4 regions of the Halomonas sp. LMYGS-3 genome follow, and region 2 is predicted to be linked to each of the others. Evidence: predicted binding sites of a transcription regulator. Region 2 holds the regulator's gene; each other region holds the start of a gene.

Region 1 (3,893 bases), on a different contig from region 2:
ACTGTGGCAGGGACAGGGAATCGGTCGACAGGCAAGGAGCAGAAGGATGCCGGGGCGTATTGCGCCGGCGCCCCTAGGTTGCTGGACGGGAGAATGCTATGAGCCGCTTATATTTCTTGACCCCTGATCTGGATACCACCGTCAACATCGCCCATGAGCTGAGCGATCTCAAGCTGAAGAAGGACCAGGTTCACGTCACGGGCCGAGACTGGAAGCATCTGGAAGAACAGGGGGTGCATAACGCCACCCTGCGCGAGACCACGGATGTGGTCAATGCCGCGATGCGGGGCCTCAAGTATGGCATCCCGCTGGGGCTCGCCCTGGGTGTCGTCGCCTACTATGTCCTGAGCAATGCCATCGACGGCGTCAATTTCGCCCTGCTCATTCTCGGCATGATGGTATTCGGTGGCCTGTTCGGTGTCTGGAGCAGCACCATGATCGGGGTGTCGGTGCATGACGTGAAGGTCGACAAGTTCGAGGACGAGATCGAGAACGGCGCCTTCCTGATGATGGTGGACGTGCCCAAGGACCGGGAGAGTGAGATCTATTCGGCGATCCACCGTCATCACCCGGAAGTGGTCATCGAGAAGGTTACCCGCGAGGAACTCAAGCACCACTGGGGGACGGGGCGCTGAGCCCCCTTCGCGGACGACCGCCTGATCCCGAAAGGGGCGCTACCGCAACGATCGCGGCATCGGCTCGCGAGGCGAGGCCCGGCGAGGCTGAAACCCGTGTTTGCGCAGCTTGCGCACCACGCTGGGTTGGCTGATGCCGAGCCGCTCGGCGATGGCATAGGTGCTGGTGACTTCCTCGCACAGCGCCGACAGCACCTGTCGCTCGGCGCGAGCCAGGTACTCCGGCAGGGACTCACCGGTGGCGAAGACCGGCAGCTGGCACGGCACATCGGAGGCAACGGTCGCGTCCCGCCCCACGACCGAGGGGGGGACGACGCTCCGAGGGGCGGACTGGATCACGTCGTCGGGCGCCGAGAGCCAGGCTCGCTCCAGCCAGTTCTCGAGCTCACGCACGTTGCCCGGCCAGTCGCTGCCCATCAGTTCCGACCAGACGCTGGCATGCAGCAGTTTCTGGCGGCCGTAGTGCCGATTGAGCCGCGCCAGGCCACTCTCCACCAGCGCCGGGATGTCTTCCCGTCGCTCGCGGAGCGGCGGCAGGGTCACCGGGATCACGTTGAGCCGATAGTAGAGGTCGAGCCGGAAGCCGCCCGCCTCCACACTGCGCGCCAGGTCCTGGTTGGTGGCCACCACCAGGCGGAAATCGACCCGCCGGGGCCGGGTATCACCGAGCCGCGTGACGGTGCCGTCCTGGATCACCTTGAGTAGCTTGGTCTGCATCAACAGCGGCAGCTCGCCGATCTCGTCGAGGAACAGGGTGCCGCCCCCGGCCTGCTCCAGCAGGCCAGCCTTGCCCTGCCGCGCCGCACCGCTGAAGGCACCGGGCTGGTAGCCGAACATCTCCGACTCGAACAGGTTCTCGGGAATGGCACCGCAGTTGACATCGACGAAGGGGCCCTCGCCCCGGCGGCTCCAGCGATGCAACTGGCGGGCAAAGGCGGTCTTGCCGACCCCGGACTCGCCCAGCATCAGCACCGTGGCATCCGACGGCGCCACCCGCTTGAGCAACAGCGCCACCTCACGCATCACGCTGCTGCGTACCCGGAGTTCCTCGAGCTCGCCCTCGAGCGCCCCCTCCTCTCCCGATGCTCCGTCGCGGCTGCGCTTGAGATGCTCACTGAAGCGCTTCTGCAACAGCGCATATTCATCCTGTAGCAACTGCAGGTCGGTGAGGTCTCGCGAGCGACTGACGATTCGCTCGATCCGCCCATCGACGAATACCGGATGCGCCTCGGCGATCACGCGCCGCCCGGTACCGGTCACCTGCATCAGTTGGGCCGGACGGCCCGTGCGCAGTACCTCGAGGCTGATCGAGGGCTTGAGCACGCCGCGCGCCTCGAGCTCCTGCACCGTGGCCCGGGTGAGCTCCTCCCTCGACATGCCGTAGACCGCGGCGGCCCCCGGGCTCACGTCGAGCACCCGGCCCGCGCCGTCGACGATGAAGAAGTGGTCGTTGGCCGTCTCGATGATGGTCCTGAGCACGCGACTGTCGATATGGCTCATCCTCGCTCACTCTCCCTGTCCGATGGCGATGCATTTCTGCATCAATAATACATTACTGCATCACATTTCGCGGCCCAATGATGCAAGATCGCATCGAATGAATGAAAAACCATATGGAATCAACAAGCTAAAATCTGGCACGTTCCGTGCAAGCCATCGGCATCACACGCCAACGATCGGAGGAGAACCCGGTGAGCCATTACAACCAACCCCTCGGCGGGAACGAGATGCCACGCTTCGGCGGCCCGGCCACCATGATGCGCCTGCCCACCCAGCCCACCGCCGAGGGCCTGGATGCCGCCTTCATCGGCGTGCCGCTGGATATCGGCACCTCCAACCGCCCCGGCACCCGGCTGGGACCGCGCCAGATCCGCGACGAATCGCGCATGCTGCGCCCCTACAACATGGCGACCCGCGCCGCGCCCTTCGACAGCCTGCAGGTAGCCGACATCGGCGACGTGCCGGTCAACACCTTCCACCTGCCGAAGAGCATGGAGATCATCGCCGGTTTCTTCGACGAGGTGCTGGCCCATGGCTGCACGCCGTTGACGATGGGAGGAGACCACACCGTCACTCTACCGATCCTGCGCGCCATCGCCCGCAAGCACGGCCCGGTCGGACTCATCCATATCGATGCCCACGCCGACGTCAACGACCGGATGTTCGGCGAACCCATCGCCCACGGCACCCCCTTCCGCCGGGCCCAGGAGGAGGGCCTGCTCGACAGCCGCCGGGTGGTGCAGATCGGGCTGCGCGGCACCGGCTACGCCGCCGAAGACTTCGACTGGTGCCGCGACCAGGGCTTCCGCGTCGTGACCGCCGAGGCGTGCTGGTACACATCGCTCGCACCGCTGATGGCCGAGGTCCGCGAGCAGATGGGCAGTGGTCCCGTCTACATCAGCTTCGACATCGACGGCCTCGACCCCTCGGTGGCGCCGGGCACCGGCACCGTGGAGATGGGCGGGCTGACCGCCTCCCAGGGCCTGGAGATCGTCCGCGGTGCCAGGGGCCTGAACATCGTCGGCGGCGACCTGATGGAGGTGTCTCCCCCCTATGACCCGAGCGGCAACACCGCGCTGATGGGCGCCACCCTGCTCTACGAGATGCTCTGCATCCTGCCCGGCGTCCAGTACCGCGACTGACGTCGTCGCCGATCCGTTGCCAACGACAACAACCCCTGGGGTACCCTCTATGTCCTCCCTCGAGACCACCGGCAGCGATGCCACCCGAGACAGCGGCTTCCACCGCCGCGACCTCCTCAAGTTCCTGATCCCCTCGCTGATCGGGGTCAGCCTGTTCCTGGTGCCCTTCCAGGTCGGCGACACCATCAACATCGGCATGGGACTGATGGCGGATGGCCTCCAGGCGCTGCTCGGCGATGCCCTGCCGGCCATCGCCGTCCTCGTGCTCTGTCTCTCGGTGGTGGCCACCCTCTACGTCAAGCTGGCCCGCCCCGCCTGGGCCGAGAAAGGCGTGCTGAGCGACATGTTCCACGTCGGCGCGGTCTGGCTCGGCATGCGCGTCCTCGGTGCGATCTTCGCCCTGATGACCTTCTTCCAGTTCGGCCCCGAATTCGTCACTGCCGCCTTCACCGGCGGGGTGATGCTCAACGACCTGGCGCCGGTGCTGTTGACCTTCTTCTTCTTCGCCGCCCTGCTGCTGCCCTTCCTGGTCGAATTCGGCTTCATGGAGTTCATTGGCAGCCTGGTACGCAAGCCGTTCCGCGTCGTCTTCAACCTGCCGGGGCGCAGCGCCATC
Region 2 (3,893 bases):
ACGGAGCCGACTGAGGTCATGGCGCTGCGCCTGCCGCGTCCTTCCTTCCGGGTCTGGCTGTTCCTGCTGCTGCTGGTCCTGGGCGGCGTACTCGCCCTGCTCGACCAGCGCGCCCCCCGCGAGCCCGGACCGGTCCCCCGCCATGAGGCCGGCGAACCGGACTATTACCTCGAGGGGGCCCGCCTGACCCGCTTCGACGCCGAGGGCCGGGCGCACCAGCGCCTGGACACCCCGCGTCTGGTGCACACCCCCCATGACGACATCACCCGCCTGCAGGCCCCGGTGGCGCGACTGATCGACAGCTCGGGGCGCATCTGGTTCGGCTACGGCGAGGTCGGCACCCTGGGCGCCGGCGGCAATCCCCTGACCCTCTCCGGCGACGCCCGCCTGCACGCCCCCGAGGAGCGCTGGCAGCTCGACACCGACATCCTGCACTTCGACGCCGATACCGGCCACGCCTGGAGCGATACCCCCGCGCTGTTGCGTCAACCGCCCCAACGCATGAGCGGCGAACGCTTCGACGCCTGGATCCATGACAATCGCGCCCGCCTGACCGACAATGTTCGCGGTCACCATCCGCCCGAGACGCAAGCTCCCACCGACAAGGATCCCGAGCCATGATGCGACTGCCCTCTGCCTCCCTGCTGGCCCCGGCACTGCTCGGACTGGCATTCACGCTCCTGGCCCTGTCCCCCTCCTCGACACTGGCCCTCGAGGGCGACGCCAGCGCCCCCATCGAAGTGGAAGCGGACCGACTCGATCTCGACGACCGTGCCGGCACCGCCATCTATACCGGCGACGTGGACATCCGCCAGGGCAGCATGCAACTGACCGGCGACCGGGTCGAGATCCGCCGCAACGCGGCAGGCGAGCTCTCCCACGCCATCGCCACCGGCGAGCGCGCCTATATCGAGCAGCGACCCGCCCCGGACGAACCCCTCGTGCGCGGCTGGGGGCGCACCATCGTCTACTACGTCGCCGAGCGACGGGTGGAACTGATCGACCGTGCCGAGCTGCACCAGGGCGGCGACACCTTCGATGGCGGCTACCTGGAGTACTTCCTCGACCGCCGGGTGGTCCAGGCACGCGCCGAGGCCGAGGGTGTCCAGGAGCGCCAGCGCGTACGCATGACCCTGCAGCCCGAGCAACAGTAAGGGACGACATGAAGACACTTCGCGCCAGCCACCTGGCCAAGAGCTACAAGCGCCGCCGCGTGGTCCAGGACATCAGCCTGGCCATCGGCCAGGGCAGCATCGTCGGCCTGCTCGGCCCCAACGGGGCGGGCAAGACCACCTCCTTCTACATGATCGTCGGCCTGGTACGCGCCGATGCCGGCGAGGTCCACATCGACAGCCTCGACCTGTCGAAGGCGGCCATGCATGAGCGGGCGCGAGCCGGGATCGGTTACCTGCCCCAGGAGGCCTCGATCTTTCGCAAGCTCACGGTGGCCGACAACATCATGGCGATCCTCGAGACTCGCCAGGACCTCGACCGTGCCGGCCGCCAGGCACGCCTGGAAGAACTCCTCGCGGACTTTCACGTCACCCATATCCGCGATAATCTCGGCATGAGCCTCTCCGGGGGCGAGCGGCGGCGCGTGGAGATCGCCAGGGCACTGGCCACGGAACCCGCCTTCATCCTGCTCGACGAACCCTTCGCCGGGGTCGACCCCATCTCGGTAGGCGAGATCAAGGGCATCATCCGCCAACTGAGGGCTCGCGATATCGGCGTGCTGATCACCGACCACAACGTGCGCGAGACCCTCGACATCTGCGATACCGCCTACATCGTCGGCGACGGCCAGATAATCGCCGAAGGCAATGCCGAGGCGATCCTGACCAACCAGCGGGTACGGGAAGTGTATCTTGGCGAAGACTTCCGCCTCTGAAGCATCACCGCAACTCTCTGATATAACGATTATTATACTCATACGGCACAAAGTTTGCCGATGGCACGCTTATTGCTAATAAAATGCTTGCAAGACGATCGACGGCGGACTAGGGTGGGAGTTTTCGGCGAATGAGCACACACTTCTCATGGCCATGAAAGCATCCCTGCAACTGCGCGTCGGCACCCAGCTGACCATGACGCCCCAGTTGCAGCAGGCCATTGCCCTGCTGCAGCTCTCCACCCTGGACCTGCGTCAGGAGATCCAGCAGGCCCTGGAGTCGAACCCCATGCTCGAGCTCGACGACGGCTTCGGCGAGCAGGCGACGAGCGAGGCGCCCGATGACGACTGGGCCAGCGAGATCCCCAGCGAGCTCTCCGTCGACAGCGACTGGTCGGATACCTATCAGGACCTGGCCCTTCCTGCCGGTGGCGAAGGCCCGGATTTCGAACGCCAGGCCGAGGGCCAGAGCCTGCGGGGCCACCTCACCTGGCAACTGGCGATGACCGACCTGGACGAACGCCAGCTGCACATCGCCGAGAGCCTGATCGACGCCGTGGACGGCGCCGGCTACCTGGCCCAGCCGCTCGACGAATTGCGGGACGGGCTCCGCAACCAGGGGCTCGAGGGCCTCAAGAGCCGTGAGGTCGAGCAGGTGTTACTGCGCCTGCAGCAGTTCGAGCCGACCGGCGTCTTCGCCCGGGACCTGCGCGAATGCCTGATGCTGCAACTGGCCGCCCTGCCCGACGATACCCCCCTGCTGCCCCAGGCCCGCCGCCTGGTGCGCCAGTTTCTCGAGGCGCTGGCCGCCGACGACCGACGCCTGCTCAAGCGCCGCCTCGGCCTCGACGACGATGCCCTCGACGAGGTGACCGCCCTGATCCGCTCGCTGGATCCGAGGCCGGGCAGTCGCTTTGCGGAGCCCGACAGCGACTACGTCACCCCCGACCTGGTCGCCCGTCACGACAGCCGCGGCTGGCAGGTGGAACTCAATCCCGAAGCCTTGCCGCGACTGCGCATCCAGCCCGACTACGCGGCGCTGATTCGCCGCGCCGACAAGAGCCAGGATAACCAGTTCCTCAAGAATCACCTGCAGGAGGCGCGCTGGCTGATGAAGAGCCTCTCCAGCCGCAACGATACCCTGCTGCGGGTGGGGCGCGAGATCATGGCGCGCCAGCTCGACTTCCTCGAACAGGGCGAGGAGGCGATGAAACCGTTGATCCTGGCCGATATCGCCCAGGCCGTGGAGATGCACGAGTCGACCATCTCGCGGGTCACCACCCAAAAGTTCATCCACACCCCGCGCGGGGTCTTCGAGCTGAAGTATTTCTTCTCCAGCCAGGTCAGCAACGGCGACGGCGACGCCCACTCGAGCACGGCGATCCGCGCACGCCTCCGCAAGCTGATCCAGGAGGAACCACCGCGCAAGCCGCTCTCCGACAGCAAGCTGGTCGCGCTGCTCGAGGAGGCCGGCATCAGCGTTGCGCGACGGACCGTGGCCAAATACCGGGAGGCCATGGGCATTCCCTCTTCCAGCGAACGCAAGCGGTTACGCTGAGCACGCCGGTGCTTGCAAAACATGCATCACCGGCACGCCTTCGGTCGCGCCCGCGACCTGTATCAGGGCTGTCGTGAGGCGTCCGTCACGGGGGGTTTGCACGGCAGGAAAAAGGGTTACAATCGGGGCACCAATACGAAGGACGAAGGAGCGTGTCATGCAAGTCAACATCACCGGCCATCATGTGGAACTGACCGACGCCCTGCGTGACTATGTGAACGAAAAGCTCACGCGCGTGGAGCGTCACTACGACAACATCACCACCGTGCAGGTAACGCTCTCCGTCGAGAAGGCCCGCCAGCAGGCGGCTTGCACCCTGCACGCCGCCGGTGCCGATCTGCACGCCGAGGCCATGGACGGTGACATGTACGCCGCTATCGACGCCCTCGCCGACAAGTTGGACCGCCAACTGGTCAAGCACAAGGAGAAGGTCCAGGCCCGCGCCCA
Region 3 (3,893 bases), on a different contig from region 2:
CCCCGCGAAGCCATGTCTTCAGCATACTGGATCGCCTCGGCTCACGCGCGGCCTTCCTGCGCCCGGCACGGCCTGAACCTGAACCGGATCAGGTTTCCTGCTCGATGCGCCGTGCCGACCTACACCTGGCCCGAGTGGTCGCGTTCCACGGCCTCGAACATCCGCTCCGGAAGGTCGGGAATCGCCGCCTTGACCCGGTTCCAACTGGGGATGAAGGGGCGCTCGCCGGGGTTGTCGAGGAAGGCACTGCCCGCCTCGAGCAGGTTGGCGGCGAACAGCTCCACCGCGCGCTCCTCGCCGTGGCGATCGAGGCTGAGGCCATTCATCACCGCGTCATGGTCGTAGGCCTCGATCAGGTCCAGCGCCAGGCGATAGTAGGTGGCCTTGAGGGTGCGGAAGCCCTCGGCACTGAAGGTCACCCCCTGCGTCGCCAGCTTGCGGTAGAGCGCCTTGGCGATGTCCAGGCTCATGCGGTTGAGCCCGCCCGAGGCGTCCCGTTCGGAGACCGGCTGATGCTTGTGGTCGTAGGCGTCGGCCAGGTCCACCTGGCACAGCCGCTTGGTGGAGTGGTTGCGGTGCACCTCGGAGAGCACGCCGATCTCGAGGCCCCAGTCGGCGGGGATGCGGATGCCGTCGAGCACCTCGGCGCGCATCGAGAACTCGCCGGAGAGCGGGTAACGATAGCTGTCCAGGTACTCCAGGTAGGGCAGAGGCCCGTGGATCTGCTTCAGCGCCCTCAGCAATGGGGTGACCATCAACCGTGAGACCCGGCCGTTTAGCCGCCCCTCGGCGATGCGCGGGTAGTAGCCCTTGCAGAACTCGTAGTTGAAGTGCGGATGAGCTACCGGGTAGAACAACCGCGCCAGCAGCCCGCGATCGTAGGTGAGAATGTCGCAATCGTGCAGCGCGACCACGGCCGCGCGATGCGAGGCCTGCACATAGCCGGCGCAGTACCAGACGTTGCGGCCCTTGCCGGGCTGCTGGGGCGCCAGCCCCTGGTCCTCCAGCTCGGCATCCAGGCCGCGCAGCCGGGGGCCGTCGTTCCACAGGATGCGATGATGCTGGGGCAGCCTGGCGAAGAACTCCCGAGCGTGGAGGAACTGGGATCGATCGGCGCGATCGAGCCCGATCACCACCTCCGCTAGATAGGGCACCCGGGCGATCTCCCCGACGATGTGTGCCAGTGCCGGCCCCTCCAGTTCCGAGAACAGCGACGGCAGGATCAGGCTCATGGGCCGGCGGGCCGAGAAGCGCACCAGGTCGGCCTCGAGCTCCGCCACCGGGCGCCGGGTCAGGTTATGGAAATCGGTGACGATGCCGTTCTGGTGGAAGTCGCTCATGCCATCGCCTCCCGGGCGCCTTTCGGGGCCACCTCCAGCGCTTCGCGCACCTCCGCCGGAATCACCCGGCGGTCGGCTCGCCCCCACCAGTAGGCCACCCCCTCGGCCCAGCCGGCGGGCCCTGTCGCCTCGCTGCGGTAGAGCGCTGTCTGCCGCGGCGATACCTCGAGCCCGTGGCAGCCGCGGATCACCACCGCCTGGTCGACGTTCTCGAGCATGGCGATATCATTGGGGCCGTCGCCGAGCCCCAGCGTCAGGGGACGGCTGCCGCGCAGCGACCGGAACCGCTCGATCAGCCAGCTCACGGCGCTGCCCTTGTGGGACTCTCCGGTGACATGCCAGAAGCGTCCGCCCCGGGTCAACCGCAGGCCGTCGCCCTCGAGTCCTTTCCGGAAAGCGGCGAGCCCGTCGTCGTCGCCGGCCCAGATCAGCGGCTCGCTGCCCTCGCGCATCCGCGCCAGTCGCGCCTCGGCTTCCACCAGGCCGGTCAGCCCGATCACTTCCTCCAGCGACATCTCGCTCATGGTGGTGAAGCGCACCCCCAATCGCTCACGCCATACCGAGAGGCGCTTGCGAATGAAGCCGATGTCCACCCCGAGGGTCTTGATCACCAGGCCATCGGGCCCGGGGCCACGGTCCAGCCGGGCATGGCACCAGGCGGCCGGCAGTCCCGCCACGGCGCCGTTCTCGGCGATGAAGGGCGTGTCCGCCAGGCCCATGGCACGGCGCAGCGGCACGATCTCGCTGCGGGTCTTGCTGGTCACCGGGATCACCGGCACCCCGAGCGCCTTCAGCCGGGCGAGCCAGGGCCGCGCCGACGACCAGTCATAGCTGTGATGGTCGAGCAGCGAGCCGTCCAGGTCGGTGAAGACCAGGCGCGGCTGCAGGGCGGGGTCCCGGGGAAGCGAATCACGGGTAGCGTGCTTTGGCATGGCGTGTCCGGCTCCATGATGGGGAACTCATCATGGCTTATGCAGGGGCCGTGCCAGTTGTGAAGAAAACAGTGCGGGATGGGGAGTGACCAGCGGCCAGTCGGCACCGTCGAGCGGGGGGGGGAGGGTTCCACGCACCGGAGCGGCACATGAAAACGCCCCATCATGGTGCACCATGATGGGGCGTCGAGGTCAGGACACTCGCGCGCCCCTTACCTCAGCGATAGACGGGGTAGCGGGCGCAGACGGCCTCGACCTTCTCCTTCACTTCGGCCTCGATGGCGGCGGTATCCTCGCCCTCGGCCATGACATCGAGGATATCGCAGATCCAGCCAGCGAGTTCCCGGCACTCGGCCTCGCCGAAGCCACGAGTGGTCACCGCCGGGGTACCGATGCGCAGGCCCGAGGTGACGAAGGGGCTCTGGGGATCGCCCGGTACGGCGTTCTTGTTGACGGTGATGTGCGCGCGGCCCAGGGCGGCGTCGGCGTCCTTGCCGGTCAGCTCCTGCTTGATCAGCGAGAGCAGGAAGAGGTGGTCCTCGGTGCCACCGGAGACGATGTCGAAGCCACGCTCGATGAACACGCCGGCCATGACCTGGGCGTTGGTGACCACCTGCTGCTGGTAGGCCTTGAACTCGGGCTCCATGGCCTCCTTGAAGCAGACCGCCTTGGCGGCGATGACGTGCTCCAGCGGACCACCCTGGCCGCCCGGGAAGACCGCGGACTGCAGCTTCTTCTCGATCTCGGCGTCGTTCTCGGCGGAGAGGATCAGGCCGCCGCGCGGGCCGCGCAGGGTCTTGTGGGTGGTGGTGGTGACCACGTGGGCGTGGGGCAGCGGGCTCGGGTAGACCCCGGCGGCGACCAGGCCGGCGACGTGGGCCATGTCGACCAGCAGGTAGGCCCCCACCGCGTCGGCGATCTCGCGGAACTTCGCCCAGTCGATGATCTGGGAGTAGGCGGAGAAGCCGGCAATGATCATCTTCGGCTGGTGCTCGCGGGCGAGTCTGGCCACTTCCTCGTAGTCGATGCGGCCGGTGGCGTCGATGCCGTACTGCACGGCGTTGTAGTGCTTGCCGGAGAAGTTGGGCTTGGCCCCGTGGGTCAGGTGGCCGCCGGCGTCCAGGCTCATGCCCAGCACGGTGTCGCCCGGCTTGACCAGCGCCTGGAAGACGGCACTGTTGGCCTGGGAGCCCGAGTGCGGCTGGACGTTGGCATAGCTGGCCGCGAACAGCTGCTTGGCGTAATCGATGGCCAACTGCTCGACGATGTCGACGTACTCGCAGCCGCCGTAGTAGCGCTTGCCGGGGTAGCCTTCCGCATACTTGTTGGTGAGCTGGCTGCCCTGCGCCTCCAGCACACGCGGGCTGGCGTAGTTCTCGGAAGCGATCAGCTCGATGTGCGCTTCCTGGCGGGCGACCTCCTTCTGCATCGCGTCGAACAGGACGTCATCGAAACCGGCAATCTGCATGTCACGGCTGAACATCGGCGGGAAACCTCGCATCACGGGAGAAATCTGAGTTCCGCATGATACCCCAGCCCATGACGGCTTTCACTTGAAAGGCCGCCATGGGCATCACCATCTTTTCTCATGCGGGCTTTAGCCAGGCTGCAGCGTCAGCGG
Region 4 (3,893 bases), on a different contig from region 2:
CGGCGAGCACCAGCACCGAGCCGAGGCTCAGGCCGAAGTAGAGGGTCTCGGCGACGCGATTGAGCTTGAGCTTCTGCTCGATGTTGGTGAGCGCCGTCCGGGCGGCCGACGCGAGCTCGGCATCATCGCCCGCCGCGGCCCGCGACAGGGCGACCCGCGCCCGGGGATGCAGGCTGCCGTCGAGGTGGTCGATGGCCGTCACCTCGCCCTGCTCCAGGCGGTGGATGGCCAGGGCCAGGGTCAGGCGCTCACGGACACGGGCGTCGCTCTCCTGTTCGATGAGCTCCGACAGCGGGCCGGCCAGGTCGGCGTCGACCTCGCCGAGCAACCGCTCGGCGGAGGCCCGGCGCAGCTCGAGATCCGCCGAGTAGAGATCGACAACGGCGATGGCACTGCGCAACTGGTTGCGCAGGGCGTTGTTGATACCGATGCGATCCAGTTCGCGGCGGGACATCTCGCCGAGTGGCTCGCCGCTGAGGGCGTCGGCCACCGGCCAGTGGCGGCCACTGTTGTCGAGCACCACCACGAAGCGGCCCTCGTCGGTTTGCTGCAGGCGGCCGTCGAGCAGTGCCGATAGCCAGTCGCGGGCGCGCTCGTCGTCGCTGCGGACGATGGCCTCGATGGCCTCGCCCTTCTCGGCATAGGAGCTGACGTCCAGAGCCTCGAGCAGCTGGATGGCCGCGGCATCGTCGGGGCCATCGGTCTGGGCCTGGGCGGCCATCGGTATGAACAGCAGGGCCGCCAGCCAGATCAGTCCTATCAGGGGGATGGCGAGGGGGAAGCGGCGCCGCTTACCGGCCACACTGCCGGGCGTCGCCCCGGCCGACACTGGCCGGGACAGCGGGAAGTTCCTCATCGGCTTTCCTCGATTCGAGTTCGATTGTGTCGGGATGGCGTGCTCCCCCGCCGGTAGCCGACGGGGGATGGCGGGATTATTCGGCCAGGGCGGCCTCGGCTTCCTCGGCCGCGGTGCTGCCACCACAGGAGCCGTTGGCGACGTTGAAGTTGCCGCAGCGCATCGGCGCCCGCCAGTCGCTGATCAGGTCGCGGGACCCCGGCAGGTAGTCGGACCAGGCGTCGCCGGCCACGGTGGACGGCGTCTGCCACACCACGTCGAACTGGCCGTTGTCCTGGATCTCGCCGATCAGCACCGGCTTGGTGATGTGGTGATTGGGCATCATCGCCGCATAGCCGCCGGAGAGGTTGGGCACCGCCACGCCGATGATAGCGTCCTTGACCGCGTCGACCTCGGTGGTACCGGCCTTGCGTACCGCCTCCGCCCACATGTTGAAGCCGATGTAGTGGGCCTCCATGGGGTCGTTGGTCACCGACTCCTCGTCGCCGGTGTAGTCGATCCAGGCGTCGATGAAGTCGTAGTTGGCGTCGGTGTCGACGCTCATGAAGTAGTTCCAGGCGGCCAGGTGGCCGACCAGCGGGCCGGTATCGATGCCGGAGAGCTCCTGCTCGCCCACCGAGAAGGCCACCACCGGGATGTCGGCGGCATCGATGCCCTGGTTGGCGAGCTCACGGTAGAAGGGCACGTTGGCGTCGCCGTTGATGGTCGAGACCACCGCGGTCTTCTTGCCCTCGGAACCGAAGCGGCGGATCTCGGCGACGATGTTCTGCCAGTCGGAGTGACCGAAGGGGGTGTAGTTGACCAGGATGTCCTCGTCGGCCACCCCGAACTCCTCCTGCAGGTACGCCTCGAGGATGCGGTTGGTGGTGCGCGGATAGACATAGTCGGTACCGGCCAGCACCCAGCGCTCGACGCCGACCTGGTCGTGCAGGTAGTTGACGGCCGGAATGGCCTGCTGGTTGGGCGCGGCGCCGGTATAGAAGACGTTCTCGGAGGACTCCTCGCCCTCGTACTGCACCGGATAGAAGAGCAGGCCATTGAGCTCCTCGACCACCGGCAGCACCGCCTTGCGCGAGACGGAGGTCCAGTTGCCGAAGATCACATCGACCTCCTCCTGGGCGAGCAGCTCGCGGGCGCGCTCGGCGAACAGCGGCCAGTTGGAGGCCGGGTCGACCACCACCGCCTCGAGCTGGCGGCCGAGCAGGCCGCCCTGCGCGTTCTGCTGCTCGATGAGCATCTCCACGGTGTCCTTGAGGGTCGACTCGCTGATCGCCATGGTGCCGGAGAGCGAGTGCAGGATGCCGACCTTGATCGGCTCCTCGGCCAGGGCCTGGGCGCTGATGCCCAGCGTGGCGGACACCAGGGCGGTCGCCAGCCAGCGTGACGGTTGGGAGACGGGACGTGACAGTGCCTTGCGTCGGAATGCGGTCACTTGAACCTCCTTGCGCCCTCCTGAGAGAGGGACTCGTTGTGGTTGCGTCGCGCCGCCGGGGCAGGAGCCGGCCGGCGCTCGGGACAGCAACCAGAACTTGCAAGGTTTGCGCCACCCGATGGCAGGCACTTCTTTACATCAAACTTTCAATCACTTACCAAAAATGGAACGGAACGACACCGGCGTGATTGCACCACCCGAGTGCGGGCGGCCCTCGCCAGGGTCGTGGCACGCACCTCGATGGATGCACCATGGTCGAGCTCATGCACTCCCATGATAAAAAAAGGGGCGCCGACCGCGTCGGCGCCCCTTCTCTGGCTTATCTCGTTCGTTCCTGGTGACTGCCAGCGAACTAACGGTGTGGTGCCTGCGCTAGCCCTCCCCGAGTCGGCCAGGATCGATCAGACAACATGGAAGCACGCCGAAGCGGGCGTGCGCGTGTCCATGTTGCGCCCCCGATTCAGGTGGTCATCGATCTCGGCCGCGGAGCCGATCATACGGCCGTAGAGGAAGACGCTGAAGGCTGCCGTCTCGAGATCCCGCTCGGTCAGCTCGCCAGACTGGTAATCCCTCCACAGGAGCGCAAGCAGCAGCGCCGCGATCACCGCGTCGACGTTGACGCAGAAGACGTAACGGCTGGCACCCACGTCATACAACGCCTGCACTAGTTCGCGGTAGAAGGCATGGAAGATGTTGTAGTCGCCGCGCTTCGCCATGAACTCCGCGATGAAGCGCTCGCGCGGATCGTAGTTGACCGGCTTGCCCTTGAAGATCGGGTGGTGGACACCGGGCAAGGCGCGGACCTCGGTGCCGATCTCCTTGGCCTCGGCCTTCTCACGCTGGTAGTCACGGGCGAAGTCGGTGGCCATGGCCTTGAGGTCGATGCCGTGGTTCGGGTCGGTGGGGTCGATGAGCCCCTTGTCCTTGAACTGGTCGAGCAGGAAGGCCATCCCCTCGAAGCCGTTGCCGCCGTGGCTGTAGCCGGTGTGGGTGAGAAATCCCACCATGGCCTTGTTGATCTGCACGCGGCCAGGGGTCTGCGGTCCGTCGGCCGCGACCGCCCCCTTGGCGCCTTGTGCCGAGATCGAGCCGGGGCCGTTGGAGATCAGCAGGCCGACGAGGATCTGGAGCGGCAACGCCTCGTCGCGGGTCGGCTTCTTGCCGGTCATGGCGAGGAAGCAGAGGTCCGCCATGGTCCACTGGCCAAAGCGCTCGTCGCGTGGAATGCCACACAGCGAACCGGGCTGGTGGTGGGAACCCGGGATCGTCGCACCGACCATCACGCCGTAGAGGCGTAAGTACCAGGGCAACGTCTCCGCGGTCAGGCGCGAGATGCGTTTGCGCATGAGGGGCCCCCAGGCGATGGTCAGACTGATCGCGGCGAGGATGGCATCCCGGGAGAGACGGCCGTTCAGGGTGGCCAGGTAGGTGAGGAAGACCGACTTGCCACCGCGCGCCTTGACGGCGGCGAGCATCGCCTCGGGGCGGGGGTCGTCGGCCTCGGCCTCGGAGGCGAGAAAGAGCGCGCGGGTGGCGGCGTCCATGGTGATCGCCGAGATGTCGAACTCCTCGCTCCGGCCGTCCCGCAGGCCGGAATGCGCAAAG

Evidence for each region. The regulator sigma-54, encoded in region 2, starts transcription at its own class of promoters, with help from an activator protein. The targets are predictions, from matches to a motif close to TGGCACNNNNNTTGCTNT.
Region 1: a site for sigma-54 is predicted at 2,271-2,288, ahead of speB (agmatinase). Genes of this name have one in related genera too.
Region 3: a site for sigma-54 is predicted at 2,311-2,328, ahead of AC5W54_RS08590 (HAD-IIB family hydrolase). Genes of this name have one in related genera too.
Region 4: a site for sigma-54 is predicted at 2,385-2,402, ahead of urtA (urea ABC transporter substrate-binding protein). Genes of this name have one in related genera too.

What each region holds. Positions count from the first base shown of each region.
Region 1 covers NZ_JCAKFQ010000030.1:22,449-26,341, reverse strand. Annotated here, with positions in the region: gene AC5W54_RS19560 (DUF1269 domain-containing protein) at 99-635, shown strand; gene AC5W54_RS19555 (sigma-54 interaction domain-containing protein) at 675-2,135, opposite strand; gene speB (agmatinase) at 2,327-3,277, shown strand; gene AC5W54_RS19545 (YjiH family protein) at 3,327-3,893, shown strand, end outside.
Region 2 covers NZ_JCAKFQ010000002.1:104,821-108,713, reverse strand. Annotated here, with positions in the region: gene AC5W54_RS02710 (KdsC family phosphatase) at 1-14, shown strand, start outside; gene lptC (LPS export ABC transporter periplasmic protein LptC) at 19-621, shown strand; gene lptA (lipopolysaccharide transport periplasmic protein LptA) at 618-1,154, shown strand; gene lptB (LPS export ABC transporter ATP-binding protein) at 1,163-1,888, shown strand; gene AC5W54_RS02690 (RNA polymerase factor sigma-54) at 2,037-3,446, shown strand; gene hpf (ribosome hibernation-promoting factor, HPF/YfiA family) at 3,604-3,893, shown strand, end outside.
Region 3 covers NZ_JCAKFQ010000007.1:44,759-48,651, forward strand. Annotated here, with positions in the region: gene AC5W54_RS08585 (glycosyltransferase family protein) at 120-1,340, opposite strand; gene AC5W54_RS08590 (HAD-IIB family hydrolase) at 1,337-2,272, opposite strand; gene glyA (serine hydroxymethyltransferase) at 2,490-3,755, opposite strand; gene AC5W54_RS08600 (hypothetical protein) at 3,887-3,893, opposite strand, start outside.
Region 4 covers NZ_JCAKFQ010000009.1:4,936-8,828, forward strand. Annotated here, with positions in the region: gene urtB (urea ABC transporter permease subunit UrtB) at 1-721, opposite strand, end outside; gene urtA (urea ABC transporter substrate-binding protein) at 933-2,231, opposite strand; gene AC5W54_RS10375 (hypothetical protein) at 2,690-3,893, opposite strand, start outside.